DNA from 2 places in the Frankia sp. CcCS3 genome. Region 1 is predicted to be linked to the other one. Evidence: predicted binding sites of a transcription regulator. Region 1 holds the regulator's gene; the other holds the start of a gene.
The links. The regulator LexA, encoded in region 1, represses DNA repair genes until DNA is damaged. The targets are predictions, from matches to a motif close to CGAACNNNNGTTCG.

Region 1 (7,298 bases):
CCGCGACCGCGGTCTCGATGGGTAATCCGCACGCGGTCTGCTTCGCCGACGACCTGGACGTCGCCGGGCTGCGTCGGCTCGACCTGACCCGACCACCGTCGTTCTCCCCGGTCGACTTCCCGGACGGGGTGAACGTGGAGATCGTCGTCGCCCGGCCGGGTGGGGTGGCGATGCGGGTGTTCGAACGTGGGGTCGGGGAGACCGCGTCCTGCGGCACCGGTGCCTGCGCGGTCGCGGTGGCCTGGGCGGCCCGGCGAGGTGCTCGGCCGGGGGGTGCGCCGGTCGAGGTCGAGGTGGATGTGCCCGGCGGCGGCCTGGTCGTGATCTGGCAGCCGGAGACCGTGCTGTTGCGAGGGCCCGCCGAGCTGGTCTTCGACGGCGTGCTGCGCCGTGCGGAGGTCCACGACCCGGTCGGGTGAGGTGTCCGTTTCCTACAAGACCCGGCCCGCCTGCCGGCCCTACGGTGCCCTCATGCCACCATCGTTCACCCTGACCGGTGTGATCGTCGCTGATATGGCCCGGTCCCTGGCGTTCTACCGCCGGCTCGGCCTCGACCTGCCCGCCGGGGCCGACGCCCAGCCGCACGTCGAGGTGCAGCTGCCCGGCGGTCTACGCCTCGCGTTCGACAGCGAGGCGACCATCCGATCCTTTGATCCGCACTGGTCGGCGGGTACCGGCTCGCCGCGGGTCGGGCTGGCCTTCGCCTGCGACACGCCGGACGAGGTCGACGAGGTCTACGCCGACCTCGTCGGCGCCGGTCACGCCGGCCACCTTCCGCCCTGGGACGCCTTCTGGGGCCAGCGGTACGCGGTCGTGCTCGATCCAGACGGCAACCACGTCGACCTCTACGCCCCACTGCCCGTAGTGGCCGCGATATCCGCGACATCCGCTACCGAGACGTCCAGTTCGTCCTGAACGTTGGCAGTTCGGATGAGACGGGTCGGCGGAACTCCGGCGAGCGCGCGTACCTCCCGGGCGAGGTGCGCCTGGTCGGCGTAGCCGGCCTCGGCCGCCACGACCGCGAACGGGATGCCGGCCCGCGCCGCGTGCAGGGCGTCCTGCATCCGGAGGATCCTGGCGAGCGTCTTCGGGCCATATCCGAAGACGCGCCGGCAGCGACGCAGCAGCTGGCGTTCGCTCAGCCCGACTATGCGCGCGAGGTCGTCCACGGGCGCCCGGGCGCGGGCACCCGCCAGAACGGCGGGAACCAACCGGTCCACGAGCGCCGGGTGAACGGGCCGGGCGGCGATCGACGACTCGAATGCGACCAGGGGATCAGCGGCCATGGCGAGCCGCTCGGCGAGTCGCTGCGCCGGTCCGTCGCCCCACAGGTCGGCGAGCGGGATGCGTTGGTCGCGCAGTTCGTCCGCGGCCACTCCGAGGTGGGATGGTCCAGAGCCCGAGTCGAAGCGGAGCCCGACGTGCCGCACGCCTGGTGCCCAGCGCACCAGCTTCGCCGCCGTGTCCGGCCCCGCGACGATCAGATTGGCGTCGGAACTCCAGATGATGTCCATGCATCCGTCCGGCAACACCCGCCGGCTGCACACCAAGTCTGTGTGCCCGGTGCCGCCTGTGTGCCCGGTGCCCTCCGAGGGCCCGGTGCTGTCCGGACGCCGGTCCGCCGTCGTCCGCGTGGTGTCCGGGGGAGTCGGGCGGCCCGAGCTGTCCCAGATCGTCGCGGCGAGGCGGCGGGCCCGTCTCTCGTGGTACTCGTGGTACACGGCGCAGACGCTACGCCGGCGGAGCGGCAAAACGGTTCGCGATCGACGTGGTGGCGTGGGACCCTGGTTGGCGACGGGATTCGCCGGGAAACGAGGGGGGAGACGCGCCACGAGCGTGGCAGGGTCTTCCGGACCGGCGGATCCTCCTCGGGCCACCGGGTCGTGGGGCCCGGCCGGAGCAAGCGGCACGGAATGATCGCGGAATGGTGCGGTAACGGGCCGCGTTGAGAACGGATGGTATGACACTTCCTGCTGACGCCTTCGATGCGTCCACTCTCGACAGATCCCTCATCAAGCTGACTGGCGCCGATCCGTCTTACCTGCCGAACTTCTTCGACGATTCTGGGGACGGTTTCGACCTGGAGGATCGCGCCGCGTTGCGGCGGGTTCCCGGTCTCGCCACCGAGCTCGACGACGTCACCGAGGTCGAGTACCGGCAGCTGCGGCTGGAGCGTGTCGTCCTCATCGGCGTATGGACGTCGGGTTCCCTGCGGTCGGCCGAGAGCTCCATGGCGGAGCTCGCGGCGCTCGCCACGACCGCCGGTTCGGTGGTGCTCGACGCGCTCGTGCAGCGCCGCGATCGGCCGGATGCCGCGACCTACGTCGGTTCGGGCAAGGCGCGCGAGCTCGCCGAGGTCGTCGCGGCGACCGGCGCGGACACGGTGGTCTGCGATGGCGAACTCACCCCGGGTCAGCTGCGGCAGCTGGAGGAGGTCGTCAAGGTAAAGGTCATCGACCGGACGGCCCTCATCCTGGACATCTTCGCCCAGCACGCGACCTCTCGAGAGGGCAAGGCCCAGGTCGAGCTCGCGCAGTTGCAGTACATGCTGCCCCGGCTGCGTGGGTGGGGTGAGTCGATGTCGCGGGCCGCGGCCAGCGGCGGCGGCCGGGCGCCCATCGGTACCCGTGGTCCCGGTGAGACGAAGATCGAGACCGACCGTCGGCGGCTGCGGGCCAGGATGGCGCGGTTGCGCTGCGAGCTCGCCGCGATGACGACCGTGCGGGAGACCAAGCGTTCCGCCCGGCGGCGGGGCGAGGTCCCCAGCGTGGCGATCGCCGGTTACACCAACGCCGGTAAGTCGTCGCTGCTCAACCGGCTGACCGGCGCGGGTGTCCTAGTCGAGGACGCGCTGTTCGCCACCCTCGATCCGACCGTGCGGCGGGCGACCCTGCCGGACGGCCGGGCCTTCACCCTGACCGACACCGTCGGATTCGTCCGGCATCTGCCGCATCAGATTGTCGAGGCGTTCCGCTCGACGCTGGAAGAGGTCGCCGATGCCGATCTCATCCTGCACGTTGTGGACGGATCATCGCCGGATCCGGCCGCGCAGATCTCCGCCGTGCGCGAGGTTCTCAACGACATCGACGCGGGCGGTGTTCCCGAGCTGATCGTCGTCAACAAGGTGGACGCCGTGGAGCCGACGGTCGTCGCGGGGCTGCGCCAGCTCGCCCCAGACGCCGTGTTCGTCTCGGCACGCACGGGCGAGGGGCTGGCCGCGCTGGTCGACGCGCTCTGTGCCCGGGTGCCGCATCCCGACGTGGAGATGCGCGTGCTCGTGCCCTACAGCCGGGGCGACCTGGTCTCCCGGGTGCACGCGAACGGCGAGGTGCTCACGCTGGAGCACACCGAGACCGGTACCCGGCTGTCCGCCCGGGTCTCCCCGGGACTCGCGGCGGAGCTGCACGCCTACCGGGCCTGAGCCCAGGAGCGATCAAACGCGAGGCAACCCGGCCGGCCACCCGATGGGCGGCCGGCCGATCCACGTCAAACCCTGCGGAGCACAGCCACGATCCGGCCGAGGATGGTCGCATCCTCACCGGCGATGTCGGCGAAGGCCGGGTTCTCCGGATGTAGCCAGATCTTGCCGTCCCGAACCCGCAGGCGCTTGACCGTCGCCTCCCCGTCGATCATTGCGGCGACGATCTCCCCGTTGTCCGCGACCGGCTGCTGGCGGACGACCACCCAGTCACCGTCGCAGATCGCCGCATTGATCATCGAGTCGCCGACGACTCGGAGCAGGAACAGAGTGCCCTCGCCGACGATCTCCCTGGGTAGCGGGAAGACGTCCTCGACCGCCTGCTCGGCCAGGATCGGGCCACCGGCGGCGATTCGGCCCAGCACCGGCACGTAGGCGGCGTCCGACTTGCTTCCTTCGGTGGTGCCCGGCGCCGCCTCACCGATGATGGGAATCGTGCCCGCCACCGTCGTCGCGCCCGCGTCCGCATCCGCGCGCCGCCGGGGGTGCTCGACGGTCAGCACCTCCATCGCTCTCGGGCGGTTCGGGTCCCGCCGCAGGTAGCCCTTCTCCTCGAGCACCTTGAGCTGGTGAGCCACACTACTGGTGCTGGTGAGGCCGACCGCCTCACCGATCTCCCGCACGCTGGGCGGATATCCGCGCCGCTCCACCGCGGCCCGGATGACCTCTAGCACCTTGCGCTGCCGGGGGGTCAGGCCCGCGTCCGCGGGGCCTTCGGGAAAGGCTCGCACGTTGCCGCGGGTTCCGCCCCGGCGCGTACCCCTGCCTTGGCTAGTCATCGCTTACCGCTCTCCTCGTCGCGTTTTTCTTCCGCCGTGCGGCCACCGGCCGGCCGGTGGCCGCACGGCGGACCGTCCCGCTCCGGAAGCCGTCACCCACCGACTCGCCGCTGTCCGTGACCGAGGGAAACCGCCCGGTTCACACCCGATCGACTCGACGGTAACCGGCGGGTCGCAGAATCTCAAACGTCTGTTCGAGCGTGTTCCTGGCGGTTTCCGGTTCCCGATGCGACAATCGACCACGCGTTCGATCGAACGAAGGTTCGATCTTCGGCGTTCGGTGTCGTCGGAACGGGAGGGTGCCATGGGATCCGCACACAGGGCGCGGGTCGTCGACCTGTCGACGGCCAGGGACCGGGCGGGTCGCCGGCCGGCGGGATACCCGCCGGGTCGCCCGCCCGCACCCCCGCCGCTCCGGCTGACCCGGCGGGGTCGGGTGGTGGTGGTATCGATTGTCGTGGCGATTGTCGTGGCGATTGTCGTGGCGGTAGCAATCATGATCATGCCTGGGGTGTCGATCGCCGGGCCGGATGCCGCGGAGGCGCCGCGGCGCCATCTGGTCGTGCCGGGGGAGACGCTGTGGGCGGTGGCGGTGGCGCTCGACGAGAGCGCCGACACCCGGGTCGTGGTGGACCGGCTGATGCGGCTGAACCACCTGCGGTCGCCGCTGATCACCCCGGGCCAGTCGCTACTCCTTCCCTGACGCCCGGCTTCCCCGGCTTCCCGGGTCCACGAGTGTCTCGGCGCGGGGGCTCGCGCGCCGTCGTCTTTCGTCGACGTGCGGTGCGGACCACACGGACCATACGGGGGTGCTGTCCCCATCTCTGGGGCCGTGCGCTACCGTGGACACAACATCTGGTGCTTACCGGGGTGTAAGTCATCCACAGGTTGTTCCACAGGTCTTCCACGGGGAGCTGGCGGTCCATCCACAAGGTGGTCCGTCCGGCGTGGATGCCGGGTCCTCAACGGTGTCCCGTCGTCCCCGGTCCGGGGCGGTCGGCTCCGGCGCGGGCGAAGGAGGCGTAGCGCGTGCGGTGCCCGTTCTGCCGGCATCCGGACAGTCGCGTCGTCGACAGTCGGGAGGCCGAGGAGGGTTCGGCGATCCGCCGCAGGCGGTCCTGCCTGTCCTGCGGTCGCCGGTTCACTACGATGGAGGAGGCGTCCCTTCAGGTTCGCAAGCGCAGCGGGGCGGCCGAGCCGTTCAGCCGGGCCAAGGTCATCGCCGGTGTCCGCAAGGCCTGCCAGGGCCGGCCGGTGCGGGATGATGATCTCGCGCTTCTGGCGCAGCGGGTAGAGGATGCCGTCCGCTCGTCGGGGTCGGCGGAGGTGCCCGCGGAGGCGATCGGCCGGGCGATCCTCGGTCCGCTCCGTGAGCTCGACGAGGTGGCTTATCTCCGCTTCGCCTCGGTGTATCTGGCCTTCGAGTCGTTGACCGACTTCGAATCCGCGATCGTCGCGTTGCGCTCCGAGGCCGCCGGACCTCCCACCATGCGGGATGGACCAGCTCGACCGGTCCCGCGCGGCGCCGTCGATGCCTCGCCGGTGACCGGCACCCAGCAGGTGCATAGCAGGTAGGGCCGGGACCACTCGGCCGGAAGCGTCCTACATCGCCCTGGTTCACCGTGCCGGCCCGGTCCCGCCGGCGACGGGTGACATCCCGCGTCGCGGCCGTGCGAGGACCGCGGACCTCCCGGACGGCACACCTGCGGCCCGGCTCGACCTGGCTGGTGCCGTTCGTCATGCGTGTTCGCCGTGCGCGTGCTCGTCCCCGCGGGCACCGCCGTGCGCGGAGGCCCGGCCCCGCACCGTCCCGACGTCCGCTGGCGGCGGCCCGGGGCGGGGATGCCCACAACACATTGTTGAAGGTTGAAGCTGACGAGTGAAGACGAGGAGCGTCATGACCGACAGCCGCGGCACGAAGCCGAGCAGGTCAGCGGCGAAAGCGAGTGGGTTGAAGATCCAGCGGTCACGCACCACCGCCGGCGTCCACCCGTACGACGAGGTCACCTGGGAGTCCCGGGACGTCGTCATGACCAACTGGCGGGACGGCTCGGTCAACTTCGAGCAGCGGGGAGTGGAGTTCCCGCAGTTCTGGTCGGTGAACGCCTCCAACATTGTTACCAGCAAGTACTTCCGCGGGGCGCCCGGCACGCCGGGCCGGGAGTGGTCGCTGCGGCAGTTGATCGACCGGGTCGTGCACGCCTACGGCGCGGCTGGCCGCGAGCACGGCTACTTCGCCTCGGGCACCGACGCCGAGATCTTCGAGCACGAACTGGCCTGGATGCTGCTCCACCAGGTCTTCAGCTTCAACTCGCCGGTCTGGTTCAACGTGGGAACCCCCGCGCCGCAGCAGGTCTCGGCGTGCCAGCCCTATGACGCCCTCGTCAGCACGCCGTCTGGTCTGGTTCCCATCGGCGCCCTGGTGGAGGCGGACGCGGTGGGGACGAAGGTCTTCGACGCGCACGGTCTGACCCAGGTGATCGCGACCAAGTCCAACGGCGTCAAGGACGTCCTGCGGATCTGGACGAAGGCCGGTCACGCGCTCGACGTCACCGCCGATCATCTGGTGTGGCGGAGCACCTCCGCGGGTGCCGGGGCCTTCGTTCCCGCCGGCACGCTGCGGGCCGGGGACACCCTCGAGTGGCATCTCACCATCGCCCCTGGCGAGGGTGAGATCACCTCACGGGAGATCGCCGAGGCGGCGCTCGCGGGCCGGCTGCAGGCGGACGGTTTTGTTGGTCGGTACGCCGGTACGAACGCCTCGCTGACCATCGAGGCGATGACTGTGCCGACCCGGCTGTATGACGCTCCGCTGCCCGTTGTCGCGGCCTATCTGCGCAGCCTGTTCCAGGCCGATGGCTACGTGTCCCGCCGGGAGCGCTCGACGCTGATCGGGCTGGACATGATCAGCGAGGGCCTCATTCGCGGGGTGCAGGGCCTGCTCGCCCGGTTCGGCATCTTCGCGCGGGTACGCCGCGAGGCGGATCCGCGACCCGACCGCCACGACCTCTGGAGCCTGGGCATTCAGAACGCCGGTGACC
Region 2 (7,298 bases), on a different contig from region 1:
GCGCCGCACCAGCAATGTCACCAACGGCCGGGTGAAGATAAACATGATCACGACATCGCTCAACGTCGACAGCCCGAGCGTAAAGGCGAAGCCGCGCACCGAGCCGATCGACAGGATGTAGAGGACCGCGGCGGCCAGGAAGGAAACCGTGTCCGCGGAGAGCATCGTGCGCCGCGCGGCGGGCCAGGCACGATCCGTGGCCGCCCGGACCGTGCGGCCGGCCCGGACCTCGTCTTTGATCCGTTCGAAGTAGACCACGAACGAGTCCGCCGTGACACCGATCGACACGATCAGACCGGCGATGCCCGCCAGGGTCAGCGTGAACCCGATCGCCACGCCGAGCAGCACCACCGAGGCGTAGATCAGCAGACCGCTGACGGCGAGGGAGGTGATCACGACGATGCCCAGCGCCCGGTAGTACAGGAAGGAGTAGGCGATGACGAGAACGAGTCCGATGGCGCCGGCGAGCAGTCCGCCGTGCAGCGAGTCACGGCCGAGGGTCGGCGAGATGGACTCGGCCTGGGATCGCTCGAAGGCCAGGGGAAGGGCACCGTAGCGCAGCACGTTGGCGAGGTCCTCGGCTTCGGACTGGCTGAAGCCGCCGGAGATCTGGGCCGATCCGGGGATGCGCTCGTTGGTCTGCGGCGCGGACTGCACCACCCCGTCGAGCACGATCGCGACCTGCTTGCCGATCGTGCTCTCGGTCAGCTTGGTGAACTTGTTCTGGCCCGAACCGGTGAACTCGACGTTCACGACCCACTGCCCGGTGGTGACGCCCGTGGTCCCGCCGCCGCCCTGCAGGCCCGCGGAGGCGGTCTTCACATCCGTCCCGACCACCGTGGCCGGCTTGAGCAGGTACTTCGTCGTCCCGGTCCGGTCACAGGCGGCGGTCCAGTCCTGCGGGTGGTCGGTGCTGACCGAGGCCTTGCGGACGTCGGCCGCTGCGCACGTCAGCGACTCGTAGCGAGCGAACACGTCGGCGGGCGGGCTGTCCCCGGCCGGCGCGGTCGACCCGGTCGCCGCCGGCGCGGGGGCGGCCGAAGCCGCCGGAGAAGCCGAGGCCGCGCTCACCGCGGGCGTGCCCGCGGCGGCCAGCGACACCGGCTGGGCGATCAGGCCGCGGCCCGTGCCGTCACCGAGTGCGGCCGATTTGTTCGACGCAGCGGGTGCCTGGGATGATGGCGCGATGCTCGGCGTGCTCTGGCTGGCCGTCGGGGCCGACTGGCCCGTCGCGCCCGGCGTGGGTGCGGGGACCGCCCCAGTGGGGGTGGGAATGGGCCCCGGGGTGGCCCGGCCGGACGTGGCGACCTCACGGAAACGCAGTTCGGCGGTCTGCCCGACCAGATCCACGACGTCGTTGCGGCCGCGGCCGGGCACCGAGATCTCGATCTGGTTGCCGGTGCGATGAACCTCGGACTCAGCGACGCCCAAGCCGTCAACGCGCTGCCGGATGATGTCGACGGCCTGGTTGACGGCACCGCTGTCGACGTTGTTCCCCTGCGTGGCACGAGGCGTGAGGATGACGCTCGTCCCGCCCTGCAGGTCGAGCCCGAGCCGGGGCTTCCAGTTTCCGGTAGCGGCCATGAGGCCGTAGAGGACGACGATCAGACCGCCGAGGATCCCCAGCCGGGTCCAGACGGAGATTCCCCTGGATACCCGTGCCGAGCCGCGTGCCACCTGCGAGTCCCTTCCTCACGCGCCGGTATGCCGGCGCTCGTTCGTCTCGCCGCTGCCCGGACCGGCGGTGCCCAAAGTATCCGAACGAATGTCACCGAGGGTGCGTTCCGCTCCCCGAACGGTAGTGCTCGGTCAGGTGACCAGCGGTCATAGCTCCTTGCGGGGCGGGTGTGTCGTTTCACCGCCCGTGCCGCCGTCCCCACCGGAGACGCCACCACCGGGAGGCGACGCCTCGGCGCCACCAGGGCCACCAGGGCCGTCGGAACCGTCGTCGTGCGACTGCGGTTCCCCGGAGGACTCCCCGCCGTCCCCGGCTCCGTCGGGCGTACTGATCACCCGGGCGATCGCGCTGCGCGAGAAGCGGCAGACGACATCGGGCGCAACTTCCAGCAGGACGTCACCGTCCTCCAGCTCGACGACCGTGGCGTAGAGACCAGCGGTGGTCGTCACCAGGGTACCGGGAACGATCCGCGACATCTGCTGCTGTTGCGCCTTGGCGCGGCGCCGCTGCATCGAGAAGAAGTAGACGATCACCAGGATGAGGATCAGCGGGAACAGGAGCCCGCTGATCGAACTGCCCCCGTCCTTGTCGGCCGTCACCGAAGCTGCCACGAGTACGTGCACGTCCTGCCCTCCTGATGTGTTGCGGCGATCGTACGTATCGATCGGATGCCCGTGGTGGGCAGGGCGGTTGTGCCCGGCGCGCAGGACCTCCTCCGGCCGGAATGGCCGCTGTTACGGGGACGGCTCACCCAGGACGAACCAATCACCTTCAGTGGCCGCTCCCCGGCCGACCGGCCCTCTCACAGTCATTCTCCCTCGGTAAACAGCGAGACCTGGGTACGGCCGAGCGGATCGGTGACGGGGTCCAGACCGAGGTGCTCGAAGGCGGCGGGGGTGGCCGTCCGGCCCCGGGCGGTACGGATCAGCAGGCCGGCACGCAGCAGGAACGGCTCGGCCACGTCCTCCACCGTCTCCGGTTCCTCCCCGACCGACACGGCGAGCGTGGTGAGCCCGACCGGACCGCCGCCGAACCGGGTGACCAGCGCCTCCAACACGGCCCGGTCGAGGCGGTCCAGTCCGAGCCCGTCGACGTCGTAGATCCGCAGCGCCGCCTGGGCGATCTCGCGGGTGACCACGCCGTCGGCCCGCACCTCCGCGTAGTCGCGCACCCGGCGCAGCAACCGGTTGGCGATGCGGGGCGTACCACGCGACCGGCCAGCGACCTCGGCGGCTCCCTCGGCGGTGAGGGTGACCCCCAGCAGGCCGGCCGAGCGAGTCAGCACCCGGGCGAGCTCGTCGGCGTCGTAGAAGTCCAGATGGGCGGTGAACCCGAACCGGTCCCGCAGCGGGCCGGTCAGCAGGCCCGACCGAGTCGTGGCCCCGACCAGCGTGAATGGCGACACGTCGAGGGGGATCGCGGTCGCGCCCGGGCCCTTGCCCAGGATGACGTCAACCCGGAAGTCCTCCATCGCGGCGTAGAGCAGTTCCTCGGCTGGCCGGGCGATCCGGTGGATCTCGTCGAGGAACAGGACCTCTCCCGGGGAGAGTGCGGTGAGGATCGCGACGAGGTCCCCGGCGCGTTCGATCGCCGGCCCACTAGTCATCCGCAGCGGAGCCTCGAGCTCCTGCGCCATGATCATCGCAAGGCTGGTCTTACCCAGACCGGGCGGGCCCGACAGCAGGACGTGGTCCGGCGGGCGACCGCGCGCCCGTGCCCCCTCGAGCATGATCGTAAGCTGCTCGCGCACCTTACGCTGGCCGACGAACTCGGCCAGGGTGCGCGGACGCAACCCGGCCTCGAAGGCGCACTCCTCGGGACTCGCCGCGGCGGACACCAGGCCGTCGTCACTCATGTCCCACCTCCGCGTACCCCCGCCCCCCGGCGTACCCCCGCTCCGGCTGACCGCCGCCCCGACTACCCTCGCCCCGGCTGACCAGCGCCCGACGCGGCCGCGCGCCGCCTAGCGGCGTCATAACGGCCCTCACCTGCGTAACACGGCGAGGCTCGCGCGCAGCAGTGCCGCGGCGTCGGGCGGGGCGCCGCCGGTTCCCGCGCCGGCCCCGGCCCGGAAACCCGGGGCACCTTCCTTGCCCGGGACGTCTCCCTCGCCCGGGACGGCACGCTCGCCACCCGCAGCGGCGCCCTCGCCGGCGGGCGCGGCCAGGACCACGAGCGCCCGCGACACGGCGTCGTCGGCCTCACGACCCGAGTAGCCCAGGCCCACCAGCGCCTCCCGCACGGTCGCCGCGACCCCGACGGCATCGGCCGGCACCGGTTCCGGTCCCGGCGTCGGGCGCGGGCCGGGCAGCGGCGCACCACCACTCGGCGGACCGAGCCGGTCCCGCAGGTCCAGGACGATGCGCTGCGCACCCTTGCGCCCGATACCGGGGACCTTCGTCAGCACCGCGAGATCCTCCTCGGCAACGGCGCGGCGCACCGTGTCGGGATCGTGCACTCCGAGCACGGCCTGGGCGAGCTTGGGCCCGACCCCGGCCGCGCTCTGCAGGATCTCGAAAACGTCGCGCGCATCGGCGTCGGCGAAGCCGTAGAGGGTCAGCTCGGTCTCGCGCACGATCAGGGTGGTGGCGAGGGAGGCGGACTCCCCCACCCGCAGCCGCGACAGCGTCGACGGCGAGCAGTGGACGAGCAGGCCCACCCCGCCGACCTCGATGACGGCGGACAGCGGGGTCAGCGCGGTGACCGTGCCGGCCAACGACGCGATCATCAGGTGGATCCGCCCGGCGCGGCGGAACGGAACCGGGCCAGCGCCGGCCCGCGCCACAGGTGGCAGAGCGCCAACGCGAGGGCGTCCGCCGCATCGGCCGGGCGTGGCGCCTCGGTCAGCCCGAGCAACCTGGTGATCATAAAACTGACCTGCGCCTTGTCCGCCCGGCCGCTGCCGGTCACCGCGGCCTTCACCTCACTGGGCGTGTAGAGACCCACCGGCAGGCCCCGCCGGGCGGCCAGCATGATGGCGACCGCCCCGGCCTGCGCGGTACCCATCACGGTACGCATGTTCGCCTGGCTGAAGACCTTCTCAACCGCGACCGCCTCCGGACGGGTGCGATCGAGCCAGGCGTCGATGCCGTCGGACACAGCGCACAACCGTTCGGCGACCTCGGCGGTGGCGGGGGTGCGCACCACCCCCACCTCGACCAGGCGGGCCCGGACACCGAGGCCACCGTCGACGACCCCCAGGCCACACCGGGTCAGCCCGGGATCGACCCCCAGCACCCGCATCCACCCTCCCGACCGCACGTTCACAAGAACATTCGTTCGAATCTAGGGGCGGCGACGCAACCGGACATCCACGACACGCCCAACAGATCGCCTGAGAAGACGATCAGCTGCCGACTAGCTCCATCACGTCGTCGGAGATGTCGGCATTGAACCAGACGTTCTGGACGTCATCGAGATCCTCAACCGCCTCGATGAGCTTGAGGACCTTGGCGGCGGGTTCGGCCTCCAGCGGCACGCTCACGCTCGGCAGCCAGGAGATGTCCGCGGAGGTGACCGCCAGGCCGGCGCCGGTGGCGGCCACCCGCACGGCGTGCAGATCGGTCGCCTCGGAGACCACCTCGAAGGCCTCCCCGACGTCGTTGACCTCCTCCGCGCCGGCGTCGAGCACGGCGAGCAGTACGTCGTCCTCGGTGAGGCCGGCGGTCTTCTCGATAAGCACGACACCCTTGCGGTTGAACAGGTACGACACCGACCCCGGGTCGGCCACCGTGCCGCCGTTACGGGTGATCGCCACCCGGACATCCGACGCCGCCCGGTTACGGTTGTCGGTCAGGCACTCCACGAGGATCGCCACCCCGCCCGGGCCGTACGCCTCATAGGTGATGTCCTCGTAGTTCACCCCACCGGCGAGCTCGCCGGAACCCCGCTTGACGGCCCGTTCGATGTTGTCGTTCGGCACGGACTGCGACTTCGCCTTGGCGATGGCGTCGGCGAGGGTCGGATTGCCCGCGGGGTCTCCGCCGCCCGTCTTGGCCGCCACCTCGACCGTCTTGATCAGTTTGGCGAACAGCTTGCCCCGGCGGGCATCGATGACCGCCTTCTTGTGCTTGGTGGTCGCCCACTTGGAGTGGCCGCTCATGACCTGCCTCTCTTGCGCCCGATCATCGACCGGACCCGGACGATCGGACGCTGTCGACGAATAGCCGGTGCGCCCGGGCATCACCGGTCAGCTCCGGATGGAACGCGGTGGCCAGCAGCGGCCCCTGGCGGACCGCCACCGGCGCCTCGGCGACACGGGCCAGGACCTCGACCGCGTCTCCTGCCTTTTCTACCCATGGTGCCCGGATGAAGACCGCGTGCACAGGTGGCCCCGCCACCCCGACGACCTCGAGGTGTGCCTCGAACGAGTCCACCTGCCGGCCGAAGGCGTTACGCCGGACGACGATGTCCAGTCCGCCGATCAGTGGTTGATCCGGCCGGCCGCCCACGACGTCCCGCGCGAGCAGGATCATGCCAGCACACGAACCGAACACGGGCAACCCCGCGGCCACCGCCGCCCGCAACGGCTCCAACAGCTCGAACACGCGCAGCAACCGGCCGATCGTGGTGGATTCACCCCCGGGCAGGACGAGCCCGTCGACCTCGGCAAGCTCCACCGCGTGGCGCACCGCCACCGGCCGCGCGCCGGCCTCGGTGAGCGCCCGGGCATGCTCGCGCACATCCCCCTGCAACGCGAGGATGCCGATCCGCGGGCCACTCACCAGCCGCGGTCGGCGTAGCGGGCTTCCGGGGGAAGCTCGGTGACGTTGATGCCCACCATCGCCTCGCCGAGGCCCCGGGAGACCTTCACCAGAACGTCGGGGTCCTTGAACATGGTGGTCGCCTCGACGATGGCCCGGGCGCGGCGCGCCGGGTCCCCGGACTTGAAAATCCCGGACCCGACGAACACCCCGTCCGCGCCGAGCTGCATCATCAGCGCCGCGTCCGCCGGAGTGGCGATACCGCCGGCGGTGAACAGCACGACGGGCAGCCGGCCGAGCCGGGCCACCTCGGCGACCAGCTCGACCGGGGCGCGCAGCTCCTTGGCCGCCGTGTAGAGCTCCTCGGCGGGCAGTCCCGACAGCCGGGCGATCTCCGCCCGGATGGTACGCATGTGCACCACGGCGTTGGACACCTCGCCGGTGCCCGCCTCACCCTTGGAGCGGATCATCGCCGCGCCCTCGGCGACCCGGCGCAGTGCCTCCCCCAGGTTGGTGGCCCCGCAGACGAACGGCACCGTGAAGCGCCACTTGTCGATGTGGTGGTGCGGGTCGGCGGGCGTGAGGACCTCGGACTCGTCGACGTAGTCCACCCCGAGCGCCTGCAGCACCTGTGCCTCGACGAAATGCCCGATCCGGGCCTTGGCCATGACCGGGATGGAGACCGCCTCGATGATCTCCAAGATCATGTCGGGGTCACTCATCCGCGCCACCCCACCCTGCGCCCGGATGTCGGCGGGAACCCGCTCCAGCGCCATCACCGCGACAGCGCCGGCGTCCTCGGCGATGCGGGCCTGCTCGGCGGTGACCACATCCATGATCACGCCGCCCTTGAGCATCTCCGCCATGCCGCGCTTGACGCGGGCGGTACCGGCCTGCCGGGCGGAGTCGATCGCCGG

Region 2: ruvC (crossover junction endodeoxyribonuclease RuvC) is a predicted target of LexA. The motif match lies at 4,947-4,960, and genes of this name have one in related genera.

Annotation. Positions count from the first base shown of each region.
Region 1 covers NZ_CDWRCL010000017.1:9,638-16,935, forward strand. The annotation lists gene dapF (diaminopimelate epimerase) at 1-419, shown strand, start outside; gene AC08OQ_RS03155 (VOC family protein) at 472-915, shown strand; gene AC08OQ_RS03160 (helix-turn-helix domain-containing protein) at 846-1,514, opposite strand; gene hflX (GTPase HflX) at 1,961-3,421, shown strand; gene lexA (transcriptional repressor LexA) at 3,487-4,257, opposite strand; gene AC08OQ_RS03175 (LysM peptidoglycan-binding domain-containing protein) at 4,562-4,960, shown strand; gene nrdR (transcriptional regulator NrdR) at 5,287-5,832, shown strand; gene AC08OQ_RS03185 (vitamin B12-dependent ribonucleotide reductase) at 6,155-7,298, shown strand, end outside.
Region 2 covers NZ_CDWRCL010000013.1:1,303-8,600, forward strand. The annotation lists gene secD (protein translocase subunit SecD) at 1-1,677, opposite strand, end outside; gene yajC (preprotein translocase subunit YajC) at 1,825-2,301, opposite strand; gene ruvB (Holliday junction branch migration DNA helicase RuvB) at 2,487-3,533, opposite strand; gene ruvA (Holliday junction branch migration protein RuvA) at 3,663-4,406, opposite strand; gene ruvC (crossover junction endodeoxyribonuclease RuvC) at 4,406-4,921, opposite strand; gene AC08OQ_RS02490 (YebC/PmpR family DNA-binding transcriptional regulator) at 5,025-5,780, opposite strand; gene pdxT (pyridoxal 5'-phosphate synthase glutaminase subunit PdxT) at 5,803-6,402, opposite strand; gene pdxS (pyridoxal 5'-phosphate synthase lyase subunit PdxS) at 6,399-7,298, opposite strand, start outside.